DNA from 2 places in the Halomonas sp. I1 genome. Region 1 is predicted to be linked to the other one. Evidence: riboswitches for the same ligand, from Rfam matches in the RefSeq annotation. Region 1 holds a riboswitch; the other holds the start of a gene.
What was found. A riboswitch is a leader RNA that binds a small molecule or an ion and turns the genes downstream of it on or off. The one in region 1 is predicted to bind thiamine pyrophosphate.
Positions count from the first base shown of each region.

Region 2: linked by a shared signal. The riboswitch ahead of RSO41_RS08170 (sodium:solute symporter family transporter) and the one ahead of thiC (phosphomethylpyrimidine synthase ThiC) in region 1 are both predicted to bind thiamine pyrophosphate.

Region 1 covers NZ_JAVXUS010000003.1:154,735-162,214, reverse strand. Annotated here, with positions in the region: gene RSO41_RS06325 (IclR family transcriptional regulator) at 1-541, opposite strand, end outside; gene thiC (phosphomethylpyrimidine synthase ThiC) at 789-2,699, opposite strand; TPP riboswitch at 2,776-2,886, opposite strand; gene tenA (thiaminase II) at 2,920-3,588, opposite strand; TPP riboswitch at 3,662-3,804, opposite strand; gene mdoH (glucans biosynthesis glucosyltransferase MdoH) at 3,849-5,762, opposite strand; gene RSO41_RS06305 (glucan biosynthesis protein G) at 5,749-7,296, opposite strand.
Region 2 covers NZ_JAVXUS010000005.1:40,030-47,509, reverse strand. Annotated here, with positions in the region: gene ilvD (dihydroxy-acid dehydratase) at 1-90, opposite strand, end outside; gene RSO41_RS08175 (TenA family protein) at 177-881, opposite strand; gene RSO41_RS08170 (sodium:solute symporter family transporter) at 878-2,284, opposite strand; TPP riboswitch at 2,274-2,383, opposite strand; gene RSO41_RS08165 (amino acid deaminase) at 2,720-3,931, opposite strand; gene RSO41_RS08160 (MurR/RpiR family transcriptional regulator) at 4,104-4,967, shown strand; gene RSO41_RS08155 (RNA-guided endonuclease TnpB family protein) at 5,018-6,193, opposite strand; gene RSO41_RS08150 (sodium:solute symporter family transporter) at 6,319-6,957, shown strand; gene RSO41_RS08145 (CoA-acylating methylmalonate-semialdehyde dehydrogenase) at 7,037-7,480, opposite strand, start outside.

The DNA.
Region 1 (7,480 bases):
GCGAGATCCGATAGTCTCGCTCGAGGCGCTCGGCATTGCGTCGAAGAATGGAGGCACATTCCTGGTCGTCCAGGTGAGCGAGTAGTGCAATGGATGCCTGCCCCACGCCCAGGGGAACGCGACCGCCCGTGGAACGGACGAAGCTGCCTACTGTATATTCGCCGTTCTGGGCTTCCAGGCAGACAGCATTCACGCCATCGGGCGCAAAGAGATAGAAACTGTCGCCGAATTGCTGTGCCAGGGAAAGCAGACGAGGGCGTGTCAGGTCCCGCAATCCGGCGCCATTACCGGCTTGCGAGCCCAGCACGAGAAGTTCATAGCCGAGCAGGTAACGCCCTCTGGTCGGCGCGGGGCGCAAGAACCCCTGCTCCTTGAGGCCCTTCAGCAAGCGGTAGATGGTGGGCCGGCTGAGGGCCAGGCCATCCAGGTAGTCATCGATGCTCGCCCCCCTTTGACCCTGCACGGCGGTGATCTGCAGCACCTGCATGGCATGCATCAGGGTCGAGGGCGCCTGTCCCTTCGGAACGTTTCGGGTCGTCATGGTCGAGTCATCGTTTCTTGCTGAATCCGTCCTTAGGGTAGCGAGATAAAACCATGAGTTCGTCTCGCATGGTGAGATCTTCTTTGGGGCGGGTACATTCTGCCGAGTGTCAGATATCGATGCTGTGGGCGCTTCTGGCCCCATGACATCGGTTCCGCGTCAGGCTATCGACACGAAAACGCCCTATCGCCACGAGTGGCGATAGGGCGCTGTTGCGGGGCCTGCAAATCAGGCGTGTCGCTTGCCCCTATACTTCCTTGTAGAGTTCGGCGCCCTGGTCGCGGAACTTCTCGGCCTGCTCGGCCATGCCGCGCTCCACCGCCGCGCGGTCACCGTCGAGGCCGTTTTCCGCCGCGTAGTCGCGGACCTCCTGGCTGATCTTCATCGAGCAGAACTTGGGGCCGCACATGGAGCAGAAGTGGGCCACCTTGGCGGAGTCCTTGGGCAGGGTCTCGTCGTGGTATTCCCGGGCGGTATCCGGGTCGAGGCCCAGGTTGAACTGGTCCTCCCAGCGGAACTCGAAGCGGGCCTTGGACAGGGCGTTGTCGCGACGCTGGGCGGCCGGGTGGCCCTTGGCCAGGTCGGCGGCATGGGCGGCGATCTTGTAGGTGATGATGCCGGTCTTGACGTCGTCCTTGTTGGGCAGGCCCAGGTGCTCCTTGGGGGTCACGTAGCAGAGCATGGCGCAGCCGTACCAGCCGATCATCGCCGCGCCGATGCCGGAGGTGATGTGGTCGTAGCCGGGCGCGATGTCGGTGGTCAGCGGCCCCAGGGTGTAGAAGGGCGCCTCGTCGCACTCGCGGAGCTGCTTGTCCATGTTCTCCTTGATCAGGTGCATGGGGACGTGGCCGGGACCTTCGATCATCACCTGGACGTCGTGCTGCCAGGCGATGCGGGTCAGTTCGCCCAGGGTCTCGAGTTCGGCGAACTGGGCCTCGTCGTTGGCGTCGGCCACCGAGCCCGGGCGCAGCCCATCGCCCAGCGAGAAGGCGATATCGTACTGCTTGCAGATCTCGCAGATCTCCTCGAAGTGCTCGTAGAGGAAGCTCTCGCGGTGGTGGTAGAGGCACCACTTGGCCATGATCGAGCCGCCGCGGGAGACGATGCCGGTGGTGCGCCTGGCGGTCAGCGGCACGTAGCGCAGCAGCACGCCGGCGTGGATGGTGAAGTAGTCCACGCCCTGTTCGGCCTGCTCGATCAGGGTGTCGCGGAACACCTCCCAGCTCAGGTCCTCGGCCACGCCGTTGACCTTCTCCAGGGCCTGGTAGATGGGCACGGTGCCGATCGGTACCGGGGCATTGCGGATGATCCACTCGCGGGTCTCGTGGATGTTGGCCCCGGTGGACAGATCCATGACGGTGTCTGAGCCCCAGCGGATGCCCCAGGTCATCTTGTCGACCTCGTCCTCGATGGAGGAGGTGACCGCCGAGTTGCCCAGGTTGCCGTTGATCTTCACCAGGAAATTGCGGCCGATGATCATCGGCTCGGATTCCGGGTGGTTGATGTTGCAGGGGATGATGGCGCGGCCGGCGGCGACCTCGTCGCGCACGAACTCGGGCGTGATTTCCTCGGGCAGGCGGGCGCCGAAGCTCTCGCCCGGGTGCTGGTGGCCGAGGATGCGCTCGACCTCCTCGGTACCTGAGTACTGTGCCGAGATGGCTTGTCTACGTTGATTTTCCCGAATGGCGATGAATTCCATCTCCGGGGTGACGATGCCCTGACGGGCATAGTGCAGCTGGGTGACGTTCCTGCCTTCCTTGGCGCGCCGCGGCGTGCGGGTCAGGTCGAAGCGCAGCGGCGCGAGCATCGGGTCGTTGGCGCGACGGCGGCCGTATTCGGAGGTCGGGCCGTCGAGGAACTCGGTGTCGTCGCGCGCCTCGATCCAGCCGCGGCGCAGTTCCGGGAGTCCGCGGCGCAGGTCGATCTCGGCCTCGGGGTCGGTGTAGGGGCCGGAGGTATCGTAGACCAGCAGCGGCGGGTTCTGCTCATCCGGGCCCACGCCGGAGGTGCGGGTCGGTGAGAGGCTGATCTCGCGGAAGGGCACGCGAATATCCGGGCGCGAGCCCTCGACGTAGATCTTGCGTGAGCCGGGCAGGGCCTGGACGGCGGCGTCGTCGACGCGGGCGCTCTCGGCGAGAAAATGATCGGTCTTTGCCATCGGTCGTTCTCCCTTTGCTTGGGGGTGTTATCAGGGAGGACAGCTGGGGAGGACAGGGGCGGCCGGCGCCAGGCGCCGCCGCGTGTCGCTTGATCCCTACGCTGGTCCTAGCCAGTTCAGGTTCAACGGGATCCATGCTGTTTCCGCATGATCTCAGCCGTCTTCAACGGCACCCCGTCAAGCGTGGTGTTGCCCGCCATCGTTAGCGGGCCATATGGCGTCAGTCCGTGCGATCCAGCCCCATCTGCCAGAAGTCGATCTCCAGCCGGGTGGCGTCGCGGAAGATGGTGGCCAGGCGCGCGAAGCGCTCCGGCGTGACCTCCGCCAGCCGGGCATCCAGCCAGGCGACTTCATCTCGCATGGCACCCTGGAAATCGTCGCTTTCGTACATGGCGATCCAGGCGTCGAACGGGTTCTCGTTGCCTCGTACGGTGTCCGGGCGAGCGTTCAGCCAGTTGGCGATCTCGCCATAACCCACCAGACAGGGGGCGAGCGCCACGTGGAGGTCGAGCAGGTCGCCGCGACTGCCGGTGTCCAGTACGTAGCGGGTGTAGGCCAGCGTAGCTCGGGATTCGGGCAGCCTGGCCAGGTCATCCTCGGAAATGCCCCATTCGCGGCAGAACCCCACATGCAGGCCGAGCTCCACGTCGAGAATCGTCTTGAGTCCTTCGAAGGCGTGGCGCAGCTCGGCTAGGTCGTGACTCTTGTAGGCGGCCAGGGCATAGGCTCGGGAGAAGTGGATCAGGAACAGGTAGTCCTGCTGCAGGTAGTGGCGAAAAGCCGGCGGGGCGAGGGTGCCATCGCCGAGGGAGCGGACGAAGTCGTGTTCGATATAGGCGCGCCAGTCCTGCTGGCAGGCGTCGGTCAGGTCGCTGAATCGATAAGCCATCATGTCTCCGATGTCGGGATCCGGATGGCGGGCGAAGCGAAACGAGGAGGGAGGACGGTCGGCATGAGAGGTACCGAGTCCACCGCCTGATTCCCTACGCCGGTTCACGTGCGACGAGGTCGCACCTACCCGGATCAGGTTCCACGGGATCAACGCTGTGTTCATCGCGAACGCGCGTCATCTCAGCCGGCTCAACCGGCACCCCGTCAAGCGAGTGGCCTCAGTCTAGCAGCTTGTTCGGCAAAGAAAAGGCCCTGTCGTTACTTGCCGATGGTCTCTCGACGCCGGGTGGGCAGGCGTCGTTCCCAATCCCGCGAAAACGACTGGAGCGGCATGTCGCGAGGACACTCCGAGGGAGGAGACGCTGGCTCTGCACCGCCGTGTACGGGCGTCGGCCGGGTCAACTCTCTCAGCACGGCAGGCGGTACCGTCTCGCTGGGCACCAGCAGCAGGCCGTATTGGCGCAATCGCCTGCCGATGGTAAGACTGCTGCTCAGGCGGACGAGGGGGGCAGCCAGCATCAGGCCCAGCCATACCGGTGTCAGCCACCAGAAAAAGGTCGGTGCATACCACCAGGTGATCCATGCCCAGCAAGCGCCGGCCAGGGTTCCCGGCCAGGTGTGGCGGAGCGCCTCGCGCCAGGGCAGGGCACGTCCCTCGCGGGACTGCGGATTCCAGGCGACGGTGCGACCGCTCAGCACTTCGATCACGAAGCGGCTGTGAAAGACCATCATCAGCGGGGCGATCAGCATCGCGAACAGGGCTTCAAGCAGCGCGCTTGTCACTAGTCTGGCACGCCCGCCATAGCGTGCCGGATACTGGCGAAGGGCCAGACAGACACCCAGCACCTTGGGCATCAGCAGCATTGCCAGGGTGCCGCCGAGCAGCGGCATGATCAGGTTGGGCGGGGCGATCGGCCAGTCGGGGAAGAGCTGGGCGTTGGAAGTAAAGAAGTTGGGGTCGATCAGGGCACGCATCAGGGCGTCGATGGTGCTGACCACCAGGATCGCCAGCCAGATCAGCGACGACAGGTAGGCCAGGGCGCCGCACAGGAAGTGCACGCGGCTGATCATGTGCAGGCCACTGCCGCCTAGCAGGCGCAGGTGCTGCAGGTTGCCCTGGACCCAGCGGCGATCGCGTTTGGCATAGTCGAGAATATGGCTCGGCATCTCCTCGAAACTGCCGCCAAGATCGGTGCGCATGCGGACCTCCCAGCCGGCTCGCCGCAGCAGGGCCGCCTCGACGAAGTCATGGCTGAGGATGTCGCCGCCGAGTGGCGGGCGACCGGGCAGCTCGGGGAGGCCACAATGCCGGGTGAAGGCGTCGACGCGGATGATGGCATTGTGGCCGAAGTAGTTGGCGGCGTCGGATTGCCAGAAGCTCAGCCCGGTGGCCAGCATCGGCGAGTAGACGGCGGCGGCGAACTGGTTGGCACGACCGAACAGGCTGTCCTGGCGGACCGGAATCGGCACCGTCTGCAGCAGGCCGAGGCGCGGATTGGCTTCCATCTCCGCGATCAGTTCGTGCACCGTGTCGCCGCTCATCACGCTGTCGGCATCGAGCACCAGCATGAAGTCATAGTGTCGTCCCCAGCGCTGGCAGAAGTCGCCGAGATTGCCGGCCTTGCGGCCCGCATTGCTGTCGCGGTGCCGGTAGTGGAGCTGGCAGTGATCGGCGAGGCGGTTCTGCAAGGCTGCCATGGCGGTGCGCTCCCGCGCGATGATCTCGGCGTCGGTGCTGTCGCTGAGCACGAAGGCCTCGATGCGTCGTGCCTCGGTGATCGGCGGCAGATCTCGACAGGTGGCTTCGAGCCCGGCGGACACGCGTTCGACATCCTCGTTGTGGATCGGCATGACCAGGGCGGTACACGAGCGGGCATCGTCAGGCGGTCTGGGAGGCGAGGCCTTGGCCAGGCTCAGGGGGTCACGGCCGGTCAGGGACAGCACGAAACCGATGATACCGCTCCAGAAGGCGATGACGATCCAGCCGAAGGTCACGGTGAACAGCACGAGTATGGCGAGCTCCAACGGTGTCAGGCCGCCGACGTGGAGGATGCGGAACATCGTCCACAAGCCCAGGCCGGTGGTGGCGGCGACCAGCAGGGCGAAGGTGACTCGGCGAGTGCGCCGGAAGGGGATGGGGGCCACGATGGCTCGGGCGTCAGCGGCGCTCATCGGGGTACCAGACATAGTTCCAGGTTTCGGTCAGCGGTTCGCCGTGCAGCGTGAGGGCCAAGCGCATGTCGGCCGGCGTGCCCTCTTCCGGAGTGAGCCGGAAGTTGGCGCGCCAGGTGTCGTCACCGGGCAATCGCTGGACGCGCGGTTCGAGTATCTCGCCGCTGGAGGTGGTCAGCCGGGCCTTCACCGGCTGGTCGGCGTCGAGGTTCTCGAGCGCGGGCCCCTGGAAGTCGACGATGAAATGGCGCTGGCTGGCGGGGGGCGGGTCGTCCTGACCCGGCATCGCTCCCCAGCCCTGCCGGGTGCGGATGACATGGGCGAGTCGCTGTTCGGGGGGCGTGGCACCGAAGGTTTGTAGCCGGTAGCGGAAGGTGCGCGATTGTCCGGCCTCGAGCGGTTGCTCGGGGACCCAGTAGGCGGTGATGTTGTCGTTGGCTTCGCTGTCGGAGGGGATCTCGACCAGCTCGATGTGTCCTTTGCCCCAATCGTCCAGAGGGGTCACCCATTCACTGGGACGCTTTTCGTAGCGAGCCTCGGCATCGAGATAGCCGTCGAAATGTCGAGGCCGCTGGACCAGGCCGAAACCTCGGGGCGAACTGTCCTGAAGACTCGAGAGATGCAGCGTCTCAGGGTTGCTCAGCGGGCGCCAGATCCGTTCGCCATTGCCGGTATGCAGCGCCAGGCCACTGGAATCGTGGACACGCAGGCGGTAATCGTCGGCCGGGTAGCTGGCGATGCCGCCGTGCATGAACATGCTGGTGAGCGGGGCGACGCCGAGTTTGGTGACGTCATCGCGGGCGAAGAGGCGTGCCTCGGTGTCGACCACGGTCTGACTCCCCGGTGCAATAGCGAAGCGGTAGGCACCGGTCAGCGAGGGACTGTCGAGCAGTGCCAGAACGGTCATGCGGGTCGCGTCCGGCTCGGGCTCGATCAGCCAGAACTCGCGAAAGGCCGGGAACTCCTCGCCGTGGGGTTCCGCGGTGTCGATGGCCAGGCCCCGGGTGGAGAGGCCGTAGCCCTGGCCGCGGCCGACCATGCGGAAGTACGAGGCGCCGAGAAAGACCATGAATTCGTCACGGTACTCGCCGCTGTTCAGCGGGTAATGCAGGCGGAAGCCCGCATAGCCCAGGTCACCGAGTTCGAGGTCGGTCAGATCGGCGACATCGTCATCATAGCGGAAGTGTGAAGCGTCGAAGGGCAGGGGGCTTACGTCGCCGTCGGGTCCCACCAGATTGAGAGTGACCGGCCGGTCATAGAGAAACCCCGGATGGAACAGCTGGACCTCGAAGAGGCCCCGGTCCTGCCAGATGGCATGCTCTGGACGAAAGCGTATCTGTCGATACTGATCGTAATCCAGTTCGGCGAGCTCGGGAGGAATCGCCGACGCCGTATCGGCATAGGCTTCCTCGGCCAGGCGTTCGGCCCGGTCGGTGATGGTGTCGTACAGCGCCTCGCTGGACGAGGAGCCGGTGGCGTCCATGGCCACCAGGCTTCCCAGTGCAAGTGCCAGGAGTCGGGTCGGCAACGTCATGTCGCATGTCTCCATAGGGTCCCGCCGGCACATCCCCGCGCAAGCCGGGCCAGGAGGTTCAGGTCATCCCGGAATGTCTTGTGATGTCACGGATGCCTTGTGTGGGGTATCACCCATCATCGAGGGTGTTTCATTACCCTGTCTTTGTCGATGGAGCACCGGGATGGTTCCATCGTCGTCGACA
Region 2 (7,480 bases), on a different contig from region 1:
GCGCAACATGGCGCGGCTGGCCGACTTGCCGATGCCATCCACCACCGGGGCGGAATATCGGCGACGTGAGTCACTGGGTGTATCGCTCATGCGGGCTCTCCTCGGGTCGCTAGTCTGACCTTCAGAGGGTGGCTGGCCGCGCCCGCCATGGCAACCCGGTCGAGCCGATGTCCGGATCAGCGACGAGGATGGACGGCGTCGTGGAACGCCAGCTCCTTGGCCACCGTCTCGCGGAAGCGTTCGGCCATCCGCGAGAAGTCGGCGTCATCGAGCCCGGCCGCCTCTTCGTCCAGACGACGGCGCAGCCAGTCGACGAAGGCCCGGAAGTCCGGGTTGTCATGCAGGTCGATCCACTCGTCCATCAGCGGATGCAGGCCCTCGGCGCGGGAAATCCGGGTCGCCCAATCCAGATAGAGCCATTCGGTGACCACCAGGACCGCCAGCATCTCGGCATAGCGCCCTTCGCCGGAAGGCGCGCGTCCCGTGCCGGTATCGCGCAGCAGCTTCCGGAAGTCGCGGGTCGCCGGCAGGTACTCGGTCCGGGCCGACACCCCGAAAGCCTCGAAGGTCCGCTGGAAGGTGCTGTTCTCGTCACTGGTCAGCATGCCCATGAACTGCCCCAGCACCACGCGGTCCTCCATGTTCGGCGCATGACCGATGGCATGGCCGATCAAGGCGGTGAAGGGATCCACGAACCCGTAATCCTGCACCATGTAGGCGGCGAAGCGCGCGCCCTCCAGACGTCCGGAGGCCAGGTCATCGAACAGCGGGTGTTGCACGGTCGCGGACCAGTCGGGCTCGCTGATCTCGCGCAGCCAGTCGGTGATGCGGGGCGCTTCCCGGCCGGCGGCCCATGTCTGCCAGTTGGTGCGCGATGTCATGGCGTGTCTCCTTCACTTGTCAGGGGGTGGCGTGTGGTGGGCCGAAAGCCGGCAACCAGCAGGCTGACCAGGGTGGAAGCCACCAGGGCACCGAGGAACGGCGGCAGTGTCGGCACGCCCCCCGGGAAACTCGCCGCCAGGAGGCCAGCCACCGGCTCACCCTGGCTCACCCAGCCCGGCAGCACCGCGCCCAGCAGGCCGGCGACCCCGCCGGCCACCGCAGCCAGCGGGCTCATGCGACGCCACAGCCCCAGCAGTACCGGCACCACGATGGCCGCGCACAGCAGGTCGGCGACCAGGAACAGGCGCAACACGGACAGCCCCTGCAGGGCGATCACCACCACCGGAACCATCAAGGCCACGGTGACCAGCCGTGCGGTGCCGATGGACAACCCGCGACGGCCGGACCCCGCCACCACCAGCGAGGCGATGGCGTTCTGCAGGGTATCCACACTCGACGCCACCAGGGTGACGGCCAGCACCAGTGCCGGCACGCCGAGCCAGCTCGGCGCCTCGGTCAGCAGGGCGAAAAAGGGAATCGGCGGCTCACCCAATGGCAACCCTTGCATGGCGGCCAGCATGCCGAGGCCACCGATCGCCATGATCACCACCAGAACACTGCCACAGCCCAGCAGGGCGCCTCGTCCCAATGCCTGGCTCGTCTCGGCCGCCCAGATGCGTTGCCAGTAGCCCTGGTGGAAGAGGTTGGCCGCCGTCACCGCGATGACCAGGGTCAACGCCACCGATAGCGCCCCGCCGGTGGACGTGGAAGGCATCGTCGCCTCCGCCGGCAATGGCGGCAGGCGCCATACGGACACACCGGCAACCAGCACCAACAACCCGAGCAGCAGCCAGGCCTGCCAGCGATCCGTTGCCAGGCTGGCACGCAAACCGCCCAGTACCGTATACACCAGGGTGACGACGGCCACGCCGATCACCACCAGCGACGGCGGCACCTCGGACAGCAAGGACGCGATCGCACCGATGGCCGTCAGCTCGGCGGCCAGGAAACACGCCATGTAGAGAATCGAGACCAGCGCAACCCAGCGTCGCACGCCGACGCCATAGCACGCCTCGGCGAACTCGCCGATACTGCGCCCCTCGGGCAGGTGCCGACGAATCACCGGGCCATACAGCCCCAGCACGACGAAGGGCAGCGCCGAACCGACGGCATAGCCGGCCAGCGCCACCGGTCCCACGAAGGCGCCGATTTCCGGCGGCGCAAAGAGAATCCAGGCCCCCATGCTCGAGGCCAGGAAGGAAAGACCGATCGACTGAGCGCCCTGGGAGTTCCTAGCGGTCACATAGTCATCGAGGGGGCCATCGGCCCGGCGGGCCCGCAGGCCCAGGTAGGCAAAACACAGCAGCGCCGCGCCAAGCACGGCTGACGTCAGGTAAGGCATGTCGCGCTTCCTCCGCCGGCATGAACCGGATCAGGTTCCAGGGTCAGCGTCACGCGCTCTCTCAGTCCCGTCGATGACGAGACTCCCCTGGCGACAGTGGATGAATTGTGAGGGAAACGGCGCCGAACGCGACGTTTCCACGGCAGCCCGAAAAGGCCGCCCGACAGCATGCCATACTCGTCGCCGGAAGACGAATGCCCCGGGGCGCTTAGCAGGGTTATCGCAGTTACGCTTTGTCGCTCGGGGCTGATCCGTCGACAGGCCTGCGAGGGGGCGCTGTGAACCCCTCCCTGGGCGCTACCGATGCCATCCATGGCATCGGACCCCCTCTTCGACCTGTCCCCGGCGCCCCTCGCCAGATCCAACGGCGATAGCCCCGGGGCGCCTGGACCTTGTCCTGGAAGTCGGCGAGCGCTGGCAATTTTCGTACAGACCCTAAAATGCCGTTTCGAGCATCTCGGTCACGGTCAGCCGCTCATCGACCAGACAGATCCGCCGCCACTTGTCGAAGGTCAGGCAGGGATGCGAGGCACCGAAGGCCACCACATCGCCGATCCGCACATCGTCGGCGTCTTCGGGCAGGCGGATGAAGGCATGCTGGTCCATCAACTTGGTGATCTCCCAGCCCTCGACGCTCAGCACCTCATCCACCGAACCGCCTTCCCGATAGCGCCGCAGCGGCTCGGGAAGATGGTCGAAGCCGATATCGCGCTTGCCGAGCGCGACGATCGCCAATCCAGGTTCCGGCAATGACTGCACCTGGGCGAAGACCTCGAGCGCCGGCCGCAATCCTTCATGCAGATCGGGACGCCGCGACAGCACGCCGCGCTGGGCCTGGCGGTAGATGCCGTGATCGTGCACCACATAGCAGCCAGGACGAATCACCGGCGTGAAGCGTCGACGCAGCTCGGCCGTATCGAAGGCCTCGGCGATCAGGTCGTACCAGGCCGACCCCGACGCGGTGATGATCGGCATGTCCACGGCGAGCCGACCCTCGTCATCCAGGCAGCGGGCCGCCTCGACCAGCTGAGAGGCATAATCGCGAATCGCCGGCACCGGATCCTCGGCATGCACCACGCCCTCGTAGCCTTCCATGCCGGCCAATGCCAGGCCCGGCTCAGCATCGACGACCCGCGCCAGTTCCCTGACCGCCTCCACGGAGCGGCAGCCGGTACGACCGCCCTCGACGCCCAGTTCGATCAGCACCTTGAGCGTCAAGCCACGTTCGGCGAAGAAATGCCCCAGATCCCGCGCGTTGACCTCACTATCGACCACACAGAAGAAATCGGCGCCCGCCTCGAGCAATTCGGCGATGATCGCCATGTTGGCATGGCCCACCAACTGGTTGGCCATCAGCACTCGCACGACGCCACTGGCGAAGGCCGCGCGACACTGCGGCGCGGTGGCCAGGGTGATGCCCCAGGCGCCGGCCTCGAGCTGGCGACGGAACAGCGCGGGCGTCATGGTGGTCTTGCCGTGCGGCGCCAGCTGGGCACCATGCGACTCGGCGAAACGCTGCATCCACGTCAAGTTATGCGCCAGTGGTGCCGCCTGTATCGCCGCCGCCGGCAGGCTCACACCCCCCAGCAGTGAATGCCCGCCCTCCGGGGTTCCCTTGTCGCCCATTTTCGATGCCGTCTCGCGCATTTCGCCACTCCTCGTCCTGGGGCCTCGGCCTTGAGCCACCGTCTTGCCGACGACCCCTCTTGATAAAAACTTTCACAGATATTGATTTCTTGTTAGAAAATACCATACCTTGTTCGACAGGCAACCACGACGACACCTCTCAAGGCCATTCATCACACGCCAGGAGACAGCGGTGACTCAGGACATCGACATCCTGTCACGCATCACCAGCGATTTCGCCGGCTTGCGTGACGCCGAAAAGAAGGTCGCCGAATTGATCTTCGCCGATATCGATTTCGTCAGCGAGGCCAGCATCGGCGCCATCGCCGAACGCGCCGACGTCAGCGATGCCAGCGTGACCCGCTTCGCCCGGGCGGTGGGGTGCCAGAATGTACGCGATCTCAAGCGGCGACTGACGCACGCCCTGGCGGCCGGTCGACGCTTCATCCAGGATGCCGGCGATACCGACGGACTCGGTGCCGTCTACGACATCGCGACCCAGACACTCGACGTCAATCGCGAACTGATGGAACAGGCCGACGTCGCCGGTGCCATCGAACTGCTCGACGGCGCCCGCCAGATTCTGGTGTTCGGCGCCGGCGGCGGCTCCACCATGCTGGCCCAGGAACTGCAGTTCCGTCTGGTCAGGCTGGGGTATGCCATCAGCGCCTATCCGCAGTCGCTGCTGCCACGCATGGTGGCCTCGACCCTGGAGCCCGACGATGTGGTGGTCACTCTCTCGGTGAGCGGCTATACGCCCGAGATCGTCGAGTCGGCACAGATCGCCCGCCAGTACGGCGCGCGGGTCGTGGCGATCACCGCCAACGGCTCACCCCTGGCCGAAACCGCCGATGTGATTCTGCCGGTGGCCGCCCGCGAGACCGACTTCATCTATCACCCCTCGGCATCGCGCTATGCCGTGCTCGCCGCCATCGATGTGCTGGCTCTCGAGCTCGCCCTGCGACATCAGGATCGAAGCCGCGACAAGCTGCGCCGGCTCAAGATCACCCTCGATGCCCATCGTGGCGGCGACAACCGCCAGCCACTGGGGGAGTGACTGCTCCCCGCCCTAAGCGCTGACGCGCCACAGGCGAGGCTTCCCACTTCTCAGGCAGCAGCCGGCGACATGCCGGACTTACGCAAGCCTCCGTGGGCAGAGACGGACAGCCCTTCCGCCTTCAACTTCACGATGCCTTGATGCTTGATGTTCAGCGCCGCGTTGATGTCCCGGTCGTGCTGTGTGTGGCAGGCGGGGCACTCCCACGACCGGAGACTCAGCGGCATAGCGTCCATCTTGTGCTGGCAGACATGGCAAGTCCTGGAGCTGGCAAACCACGGGTCGATCTTGACCAGATGCTTGCCCTGCTCTCTGGCCTTGTAATCCAGCTTGGCAGTCAAGGCATGCCATGACGCATCGCCGATGTGTTTGGCGAGCTTGGCGTTCTTCATCATGTTGCGGACCTTCAGCGTCTCAACGATCACCGCTTGGTTGTCGTCAACGATCTGTCGAGAGAGTTTGTGCTGAAAGTCGTTGCGGGCATTGGCGACCCGCTCATGCGCCTTGGCGACGAGTAATCGTGCCCGGCCCCGGCGGGCACTGCCCTTCTTCGTGCGTGACAGCGCCTGCTGTTTGCGCTTGAGGTTTTTCTGCGCCTGCCTGAGGAATCGCGGGTTGGCGATCTTGCGGCCGGTGGAGTCAATGGCCAGATGCGACAACCCCATGTCGAGGCCGACGACACCGGCAGCGTCTATATCCTTCAGGAGTGCCGGGGCGACCTGTTGTGTTTCGTAGAGCAGCGAGGCGTAGTGCTTGCCGGTGACCGTTCGGGTCAGAGTGATGCTTTTCAGCCTGCCTTCGACCTGGCGATGCATCCTGGCCTTGATCGGCCCGAGCTTGGGCACCTTGATCCAGCTATCGCCGGCATTGACGCCGACGCAGTGATAGCTGGACTGCTTGCCCCGCTTGCTCTTGAAGCGCGGATAACCGGCCTTCTGCTTGGGGTCGAAGAAGCGCTGGAAGGCTTGATCGAGATTGATGCACGACTGCTGGAGAGCCATGGAATCCGCTTCTTTCAGCCAGCCATACTTGCGGGACTTCTTGGCCACCGGCAGCAGCTTTTTGATGTCGTGCTTTGCACTCAACGACTGACCATGGCGCATGTAGCGATGGGACATGATACGAAGGCCGGTGTTGTAGCAGAAACGCACCGCGCCGAACTGGCGGTTCAGAAACGCCACCTGCTCGACCGTGGGGTAGATACGTATCTTGGTGGCCTTCAGCATGGAACGTCATTAACAACTGGATGTATGTTCAGCGTATACCGCCGTGCCCAATGCCGCAAACCCAGCAGTGCTACCGCACTTCCCGCTTGTATCCCTGCCCGAGTGGGCGAGGGTTCACGCGGATTTTGCTGAACCCGTCGCTGGACAACAGCAACTTCGCCTTCCCCTTCCTGGCCACCGAAGTGCTGCCGATGGGACTCGGCCTGCTGCTTCTGGTCGCCGGTCTCTCGGCGACCATGTCCAGCGCCAGCTCCGACGCCATCGCCGGGGTCTCGACGCTGATGCGTGACCTCTATGTGCTGTTCACCGGCAGAACACCCTCGGCCCGTCACGTGGTGCTCTACTCACGCCTCGCACTGGTCGTCACCATCGGCCTGGCCCTGACCTTCGCGCTGGCCTCGGACAATGTCATCGACTACATCACCACGATGATCTCGACGGTGCTGGCCGGCATGTTCGTGTGCGGGCTGCTGGGCCGATTCTGGCCGCGCTACAACTGGCAGGGCGCAGTGGCCTCGCTGGTCACCGCCTCGGCCACCTCCCTGGCCATCACCGCCAATGCCGGCTGGAACGACTTCTGGGGCAACCCCAGCATTCCCTCGGTGCTGCTGGCGATCGGCGGCGGCGTGCTCGTCAGCTTGCTGACCCGGGCCCCGCGTACCACCTCCGAGCAAGCGCTGGCCATCCTCGACCAGGAACGACGTCGCATGGAGGAGGCGCCCGACGCCGACCTGACGGCTTCCACGGCATCCTCCAAAGGATAAGTGGCGCCTCCCATCGAGGACGACGACGGCCCCGTCTCGCGAGAGGCGGGGCCGTTCGCATCGTCATCGTCGCGGCGGGTCAACTCAGCGAAATCGTGCTGTTGATGCCGCTGGAGACGTTTTCCGGCTCGAACCAGCGGGCGGTGACCGTCTTGGTCTGGGTCCAGAAGGCGATCGCCTGCTTGCCGTTGGGGCCCAGATCGCCGAGCTTGGAGGCTCGGGAGCCAGTGAAGCTGAAGTAGGCCACCGGCACCGGGATCGGCACGTTGATGCCCACCTGGCCGACATCGATGTCGGTCTCGAAGCGTCGCGCCACCCAACCGGAGTTGGTGAAGATGGAGGTACCGTTGCCGTTGGGGTTGGCATTGATGAAATCGATGGCCTCATCCAGGGTCTCGACCCCCACCACGCACAGCACCGGCCCGAAGATCTCCTCGCGATAGATGGTCATCTCGGTGGTCACGTCACTGAACAGGGTCGGCCCCACAAAGTTGCCGTCGGGGTAGCCCTCCACCTGATGGCC